Regions from separate parts of the Pectobacterium odoriferum genome, predicted to be linked through region 3. Evidence: predicted binding sites of a transcription regulator. Region 3 holds the regulator's gene; each other region holds the start of a gene.
The links. Region 3 encodes CRP, which controls carbon source genes, mostly activating them, when cyclic AMP is high. Its sites were predicted from a motif close to ATGTGANNNNNNTCACAT; they were not measured.

Region 1 (2,206 bases), 260 kb from region 3:
GCCCATCAGCAGCGCGGTTGCCGCCTAAATCGCGGAAGTTGATTCCGCCGTCCAGCGGTAATAAAGAGGGATGGAGCAACGTTGGTTCGGTCATACATCTCCTTGCGAGGTTGAAAGGCGAGCAAGGCAAATTGAACTATTTAGTGTATACCCTAAATAATTCAATTTGCAGGACAAAACGTTAGCGTTTTGAACAACGCAAAGCGTTGGCCCGCTAGGGCGATGCTCAGCAATGAGCATCGTAACGCGGCAAGAGAAGGACAAATTCGTCGGGAACGAATTTGACCAGCCAAAGGCTGGCCTCCGGTGAGAGACAGGATGTCTCTCATTTCATCCCGATGAGCTTACTCAAGTAAGTGATTCGGGTGACTGACAAACCTGCCAGAAGCTGGTTTGAACGCTGCTTGCAGCGGCCCCAACGGGGCGAGACACACTCAAGTGTGTCGAGTAACGCAGCCAACGCACATGCAGCTTGAAGAATAACGGGTATATCAGGATACGGGCTGGCATCGATGATAGCCAGCCCCAAACACCATCAATTTTTGTGCTTATTCAGCCGCTAACAAACGGCGAGTCGCGTCCAGCAACACCTTGATGACGGTGGTTTCGGCCAGTTTCATGGTCGCCGCATCCGGGATTTCCTGCTGAGTACGGTTCACGATCACGCCCGCGATCATACCCGCTTTCAGCCCCTGGCTGGCGCACATGGTCAGCAGCGTGGCGGATTCCATTTCATAGTTCAGCACGCCCATGCTCTGCCATTCTTCCATCGAGCCGCGGAAGCGGCGTACAACGCGTCCAGAGAAGGTGTCATAGCGTTCCTGACCGGGGTAGAACGTATCGGAAGACGCGGTGATGCCCACGTGCAGCGCCGCACCCGAGGCCTTCGCCGCTTCCACCAGCGCGGTGGTACAGCCGAAATCAGCAACGGCTGGGAATTCCATTGGTGCGAAGTGCAGGCTCGCGCCGTCAAGACGAACGGCGGCGGTGGTCACTAGCACATCACCGACGTTGATGCCGGACTGAATCGCCCCCGTCGTACCGACGCGCAGGAAAGTCCGGATGCCGAGCTGTGCCAATTCTTCTACCGCGATTGATGTTGACGGGCCGCCGATACCGGTCGAGCAAACAATCACCGCCTTGCCATCCAACTCTGCACGCCAGGACGTAAATTCACGGTGTGATGCCAGATGTACCGGGTTATCCATCAGGCGAGCAATTTTTTCAACACGCTCAGGATCGCCGGGGACGATAGCCAGCGTCGCGCCCTGTAAATCGTTCTTGACCAGACCAAGATGGAACACATCAGATGTAGACATAACTGCCTCCCGGGCAATCAATTGGGTATTCAGAGAAATCGCGCCGGACGCTCATCTACACAGCCTTTCGCAGCCAGTCAGCGTCCGTTCAATAAAAAGACTCTAGCGCATCATTACGTTTTTTTAAGTGACGGCAGTCACCGATGAAAAAGAAACAAACATCAACATACATAAAAAATGTGACCAAAATCACCATACCCCAGATAAGGACGCCATTTTTGCCGATTAATTGTCTTCTAGTGTAGATTCTTTAATCATTGATAGTATTTATCATGGATATTCTGAAATCCCTCTTTCCATGAAAATCGGCCGATAACAGGAGAGCGCGTAATGAAGACTGATGAACAGACGACCTTCACACATCTTCCCCAAGGGTTATCCCCAGCGGTGGAACCGCAGACCGCCTCCATCATTACGACAGATTCTGCCGGTATCGTTGCCAGTGAAACCACTATTCCTTCTCAGGGTGAGCAGCTACCCGCGTATATCGCCAGACCGGCAAACCACGACGGGCCGTACCCTATCGTTCTGGTGGTGCAGGAGATTTTCGGCGTCCATCAACACATTCAGGACGTTTGCCGCAGGCTGGCCAAGCAGGGCTACATGGCCATTGCGCCAGAGCTGTATTTTCGTCAGGGCGACCCCAGCCGCTATAACGACATTCAGCAAATCCTGACCGAGCTGGTTTACAAGGTGCCTGATACGCAGGTGCTGTCCGATCTCGATCGCGCCGCCAACTGGGCGATTAAACAGGGCGGCGACGCCAGTAAGCTGGCGATAACGGGTTTCTGTTGGGGCGGACGCATCACCTGGCTCTACGCCGCGCACAACCCACAGCTCAAGGCGGCCGTTGCCTGGTACGGCAAGTGTACGGGTGAGAAAACGCT
Region 2 (2,206 bases), 1.9 Mb from region 3:
AGCAGGGCGGGCACCCAGTCACACAGTTCGATCCAGGAAACCGCGGCCTGACGCACGGCTTTATCGTCGCGCGAGACATGTAGAATTTTGGCCCAGAACCACTCAGACGAGTAAACGCCGCCGATATAGCGGGTGTAATCCGGGAACTGACCGCTGTGGCATAGCGCGTTAATGGCTTCTGCTTCTTCTATTGCCGTGTGGTCTTTCCACAGCACGAACATCGCATTGGGGTTGTCGGCAAACTCGGGGCGTAGCGCCAGGATCTGGCCGTGTTCATCAATCGGTGCAGGGGTTGACCCAGTCGAATCCACGCCAATACCGATGATGCTCTGCCGCTGTTCGTCCGTCAGGCGAGAAACCACGACCTTAACCGCCTGCTCCAGCGATTCGATGTAGTCCAGCGGATGGTGTCGGAACTGATTGTTGGCAGGCTGACAATATTTACCCTCGTGCCAGCGGGGGTAGTAGATCACTTCGGTTTCCAGCTCTTGCCCGCTTTGGCAGTCAACGGCTAAGGCGCGCACCGAATCACTGCCGAAGTCGAGGCCAATCGTAATAGCGCCCGCACCCATGCTTTGCTCCTCATTAATCCCAGATCGTTGCTGTTTACGATAGGCAGGGACAGCCAGAGGCGGTTAGGAGCGGTTAGCTGGAAGTATGTATTTTTCTGTCGCCTACAGCCATTTTGTGAAGCCGGTCAAAGGTTAATGATTGGTTAAATTTGCTAAATGTATGCACAAACCTGTCATTGTTCCGAGATGTGATAAAGCTCTATATTCTCGCCAGAAATAACGACTAAAACATAAAGCGTCTGAATGCTACTGAGTAAAGGAATCGTGCTAAGTCTGTGTTTTTCCTTTATCCGGACCGGAAATACCCTACCAGGAACTCGAACTCGTTTCAGCGTTGCTGACGAATGAAAAGATAATTATACCGGAGAACATCATGCATAAATTCACTAAGGTGCTGGCAGCAATCGGGTTGGCTGCTGTTATGTCACAATCAGCTATGGCAGAGAACATAAAGCTGGGCTTTCTGGTTAAACAGCCGGAAGAACCCTGGTTCCAGACAGAATGGAAATTCGCTGATAAAGCAGGAAAAGACCTTGGTTTTGATGTGATAAAAATCGCGGTTCCTGATGGTGAAAAGACCCTGAATGCGATCGACAGCCTGGCGGCGAGTGGCGCGAAAGGCTTCGTTATCTGTACGCCTGATCCGAAGTTGGGGCCAGCGATTATGGCGAAAGCGCGCAGCTACGATCTGAAAGTGATCGCGGTTGATGACCAGTTCGTGAATGCCAAAGGCCAGCCGATGGATACCGTGCCGTTGGTAATGATGGCGGCCACCAAAATTGGCGAGCGTCAGGGTCAGGAACTGTATAAAGAGATGAACAAACGCGGCTGGAAAGTAGAGGAAACCGCCGTGATGGCGATTACCGCTGATGAGCTGGATACCGCACGTCGCCGCACGTCTGGCTCTATGGACGCGCTGAAAACCGCAGGGTTCCCAGAAAAACAAATCTACAAAGTACCGACCAAATCTAACGATATCCCCGGTGCGTTTGACGCCGCTAACTCCATGCTGGTTCAGCACCCTGGCGTGAAAAACTGGCTGATTATCGGCATGAACGACAACACCGTATTGGGTGGCGTGCGTGCAACGGAAGGTCAGGGCTTTAAAGCGGACAACGTGATTGGTATCGGTATCAACGGCGTAGATGCAGTCAGCGAACTGTCCAAAGGTCAGGCAACGGGCTTCTTCGGCTCGCTACTACCAAGTCCGGATATCCACGGTTACAAGAGTATCCAGATGCTGAATGATTGGGTCACCAAAGGCGTGGAGCCGGAGAAATTCACCGAAGTGACCGACGTGGTGCTGATCACGCGTGACAACTTTAAGGTCGAACTGGAGAAGAAAGGCCTGATGTAATCACGCTTGATTTCGTAAAGACGCGGATAACGCCGGTCAGCATGACGCTGGTCGAGGTTATCCGCGCTCTACCTGCATCGTTATGAGGAAACAGACATGACAGCACAGTCACCCTATTTGTCGTTTCATGGGATTGGTAAAGAATTTCCCGGTGTTAAGGCGCTTTCGGATATCAGTTTTTCCTGCCATGCCGGCCAGATCCATGCATTGATGGGGGAAAACGGAGCGGGCAAGTCGACGCTGTTAAAGATCCTGAGCGGTAACTATTCACCGTCAG
Region 3 (2,206 bases):
AGCTTGAGAAAATCAATCAGCAGTACGGTGTATTCGAACAGGTTCGCGGTATGGGGCTGCTGCTGGGTGCAGAACTGAAACCGCAATGGCACGGTCGCGCGGGCGAGTTCCTGGCTGCCGCAACGGCCCAGGGGCTTATGGTACTGATGGCTGGGCCTAACGTGATCCGCTTTGTACCGTCTTTGATCATTGATGAAGACGATATTGCGCAGGGGATGGCGAAGTTCGCCAAAGCCGTCGCGCAGGTCGTTAACACAGCAAACTGATTACGCTCCCAAAAGCGCAGTGATAAAAAAACGTAGAGAACGTTTTTCAACGTCGCTTGCGACGGCCCGTAAGGGTGGCGGCAGGGATGGCACGGCATAAAAAAAGCGTGAGGCCGAGGCTTCACGCTTTTTTATTGGTAGGGTACCGCGACAGGGGTTTAGCGAGTGCCGTAAACGACAATCGTTTTACCGTGTGCAGAGATCAGGTTCTGGTCTTCTAACATTTTCAGAATGCGGCCCACGGTTTCACGCGAGCAGCCAACGATTTGCCCAATTTCCTGACGGGTAATTTTAATTTGCATGCCATCTGGATGCGTCATGGCATCAGGTTGTTTGGCCAGGTTGAGTAGGGTTTGGGCAATACGGCCGGTTACATCAAGGAAGGCGAGGTTGCCGACTTTCTCAGAGGTAACCTGAAGTCTGCTTGCCATTTGCGCAGACAGACGCATGAGAATATCTGGGTTAACCTGGATGAGCTGGCGGAATTTTTTATAGGAAATTTCAGCCACTTCACAGGCGGTTTTTGCCCGAACCCAGGCACTGCGTTCCTGACCTTCTTCAAACAGGCCGAGCTCGCCGATAAAATCGCCCTGATTGAGGTAGGAGAGGATCATTTCCTTGCCTTCTTCATCTTTGATTAGCACTGCGACAGAGCCTTTCACGATGTAGTAAAGTGTTTCTGCTTTTTCACCTTGGTGAATCAGTGTGCTCTTCGATGGATACTTGTGAATATGACAATGGGAAAGGAACCATTCGAGAGTTGGGTCTGTTTGCGGTTTGCCGAGAACCATTCGCTATCATCCTCTGTTGTAATTCACTGCGCAAATTACAGGGGTCAGAGTTCCCTGTACGGCGTGTTTAACTGCTAAAAAATAAAATTCAGTCTAGGCAGAATGACGTCAGGGAATATACTGGAACCACTGTACCCTTGATTTTCCGGTTGCTGCCTTGCCGCATCGTAAACGTGGCTGGGTATATCTGGCCACGTAATCATCTTCTTCGTTTCTGGGTTTGTCCAGAAAAGGTCTATTCTATTTTCGTTTTAACACAGCTTTAAGGATGTGTCTTGTGTTGTCTCGCTTCAGCATGACAAAGCTCTGATTAACGCTGATTTTTGTACAGTAACGATATAAATTTTCAAAAAAATTTTAGTGGAGAGGCATCATGCAGGCTCGGGTAAAATGGGTTGAAGGCTTAACGTTTTTGGGCGAATCCGCATCAGGGCATCAGATATTGATGGACGGCAATTCTGGCGATAAAGCGCCCAGTCCGATGGAAATGGTATTGATGTCCGTAGGAGGATGCAGCGCGATTGACGTGGTGTCGATTCTGCAAAAAGGTCGCAACGATGTGGCGGATTGTGAGGTGAAATTAACGTCAGAGCGTCGGTCTGACGCGCCGCGTTTATTTACCCACATCAATCTGCATTTTATCGTGACGGGAAAAGGATTGACTGACAAAGCTGTCGAGCGAGCTGTCGCCCTGTCGGCGGAAAAGTACTGTTCTGTGGCACTGATGCTGGGCAAAGCCGTTGAGGTGACGCATAGCCACGAAGTTAGGGTGCTGGCTTAATCTCTCTCTGGGCACGACACTACCGTGCCCGGTTTCGCTTATTCGATCGTTTTCCCTTCGATTAACCGCTGCACCAGTGGCGCCATAATCAATTCCATCGCCAAGCCCATCTTCCCGCCGGGAACGACTAGCGTGTTGATATGGGAGATAAACGACCCCTGCAACATGGCGAGCAGATAGGGATAATCAATATTATCCAATCCCTGAAAGTGAATCACGACGAAGCTTTCGTCCAGTGAGGGAATCGACTTGGCGGCGAACGGGTTGGAGGTGTCCACGGTAGGCACGCGCTGGAAGTTGATGTGTGTGCGAGAAAACTGTGGCGTGATATAGGTGATGTAGTCTTCCATCGAGCGAACGACGGAATC
Region 4 (2,206 bases), 280 kb from region 3:
GCGATGTCGCAGTGTCCGGTAATGCGCGACGGCGTAATGGGATAGGCCCGCATTAACAGGTGTGTAATCGCAACCAGAGAGTGATACTGCTCCGCGGTAAAAGGCAGCGTATCCGTCCCTTCCAGTTCAATGCCGATAGAGAAATCATTGCAGCGTTCCCGGCCTTCAAACACCGAAACGCCAGCATGCCAGGCGCGCTGCTCGAAAGGCACATACTGTATGATTTGCCCATCACGACGAATCAGGCAGTGTGCGGCGACGCGTAAATGGGAAATATCGGCGAAATAGGGATGCGCCGAGGGATCCAAAGTGGCCGTAAACAGTTGATCAATATACGGGCCGCCAAACTCACCGGGCGGCAGACTAATATTGTGGATCACCAGTAGGGAAGGCACCTCATTATTCGGGCGACCATCATAATGTGGTGAAAGCGTGTGTGTAATGTCGGATAACCAGCCATTTTCCAAAAGCATCGGCGATAACCTCGCATCGTATCGTTTGTCGGCTGAATCAGGCGAAAAATCAATTTCAGGCGTAAAGCCACGTAGCTAAAAGTCCTTGTATCCAAGATACCATGTTTCACGCCATGCTATCTATTCAACTGGGTATCAATAGGTTTTACCGTTTATTTTGTGATATCCCCGCCGATTTTTCTGCCTGAAAGCAATCCCGATATCTTTTTTAGTAAGGTGAAATCCCCAACACCATTATGTGATTAAAATCACATTACAAATGTAATAACGTAATAATAGGCAATCGTTTTCGTGCATTGCGTCTATTTTTACTTAAAATACATGACAAAATTATCTTCTGATTTTTTTAGATATTACCAAAACTTATTTTGCGGTCTTACGTACGACGTACATGACGTCTAACACTATGGTACTTAACATGAAAAAAACTTTCGCTGCAGGCGCCCTGCTCGCACTGTCATGCTCAATGCCTGTTCTTGCCGACAGCAATAAAGCCGAATACCTGTCCGACTGGTGGCATCAGAGCATTAACGTCGTCGGCAGCGCCCACACCCGTTTCGGACCGCAACTGAACAGCACGACCTACCTGGAATACGAAGCGTTTGCACGTAAAGACTGGTTCGATTTCTACGGCTACGCCGATGCGCCTAAATTTTTTGGTGGCGATCCCGATAGCCGTGGCATTTGGGACAAAGGCTCTCCGCTGTTTGTCGAGATCGAACCACGCTTCTCTATTGATAAGCTGACGGGCGCTGATCTCAGCTTTGGTCCGTTTAAAGAATGGTACATCGCCAATAACATTATTTACGATCAGGGTCGCAACAGCGGTTCACGCCAAAGCACGTGGTACATGGGCTTAGGTACAGATATTGATACCGGTACCGATTTGTCTCTCTCACTGAACGGCTATGCCAAATATCAATGGCAGAACTACGGCGCAGCGAACGAAAACGAGTGGGATGGCTACCGTGTAAAAGTGAAATACTCTTACCCACTGGGCTCAATGCTGGGCGGAAACGTCTCGTATATCAGCTTCACCAATTTCGATTTTGGCTCAGAACTGCGTGATAAATCGAATGCAAGCCGCACCAACAACTCCATTGCCTCCAGCCATATTCTGGCGCTGGGCTACGACCATTGGCACTACTCTTTCGTCGCACGTTATTTCCACAACGGCGGCCAATGGGCTGATGGCGCAGAACTCAATTTCGGCAAAGGTCCGTTTGAAGTGAAATCTACCGGTTGGGGCTACTACCTGGTCGTTGGTTACAACTTCTAAAATTGCATCCCTTTCCGGCGATCGCAGATCGCTCGCCGGAAAGCTAATAACAGTAACAGATTGAATTGTAATAATTATTCATTCTGGATGTCCTGATATAAACAAGGTAGCATAGACCTCCGAATCCCCCTTCGGAGTTTTGTCATGTCAACGCGTCGCTACAGTCAGGAACAACGCCAACAAGCCTTGCTCGCTCGTATTGCACAAGATATCCCCGCCAGCGTGCAACTGGCCTTGCGTGAAGATTTAGGTGGCATCGTCGATGCTAATCAAGATATTACCGCCCTTCTGTTACCCGACAATGAGACCGTCAGCGCACGCATTATCACGCGTGAAGCGGGTATATTCTGCGGCACGCGCTGGCTTGAGGAAGTCTTTTCTCAATTAGGCAACACGACAACGATCGTCTGGCACGTTGCCGATGGCGACGCTATCACTCCTAACCAAACGCTGT

Region 1: a site for CRP is predicted at 1,497-1,514, ahead of udp (uridine phosphorylase). Genes of this name have one in related genera too.
Region 2: a site for CRP is predicted at 759-776, ahead of EO763_RS11095 (arabinose ABC transporter substrate-binding protein). Genes of this name have one in related genera too.
Region 4: a site for CRP is predicted at 710-727, ahead of EO763_RS18675 (nucleoside-specific channel-forming protein Tsx). Genes of this name have one in related genera too.

What each region holds. Positions count from the first base shown of each region.
Region 1 covers NZ_CP034938.1:4,680,688-4,682,893, forward strand. Annotated here, with positions in the region: gene EO763_RS21090 (tyrosine-protein phosphatase) at 1-94, opposite strand, end outside; gene udp (uridine phosphorylase) at 549-1,319, opposite strand; gene EO763_RS21100 (dienelactone hydrolase family protein) at 1,650-2,206, shown strand, end outside.
Region 2 covers NZ_CP034938.1:2,505,847-2,508,052, reverse strand. Annotated here, with positions in the region: gene EO763_RS11100 (ribulokinase) at 1-572, opposite strand, end outside; gene EO763_RS11095 (arabinose ABC transporter substrate-binding protein) at 946-1,929, shown strand; gene araG (L-arabinose ABC transporter ATP-binding protein AraG) at 2,026-2,206, shown strand, end outside.
Region 3 covers NZ_CP034938.1:4,424,840-4,427,045, reverse strand. Annotated here, with positions in the region: gene argD (bifunctional acetylornithine/succinyldiaminopimelate transaminase) at 1-266, shown strand, start outside; gene crp (cAMP-activated global transcriptional regulator CRP) at 425-1,057, opposite strand; gene EO763_RS20015 (OsmC family protein) at 1,431-1,838, shown strand; gene EO763_RS20010 (phosphoribulokinase) at 1,877-2,206, opposite strand, start outside.
Region 4 covers NZ_CP034938.1:4,143,142-4,145,347, forward strand. Annotated here, with positions in the region: gene ampD (1,6-anhydro-N-acetylmuramyl-L-alanine amidase AmpD) at 1-473, opposite strand, end outside; gene EO763_RS18675 (nucleoside-specific channel-forming protein Tsx) at 892-1,752, shown strand; gene nadC (carboxylating nicotinate-nucleotide diphosphorylase) at 1,897-2,206, shown strand, end outside.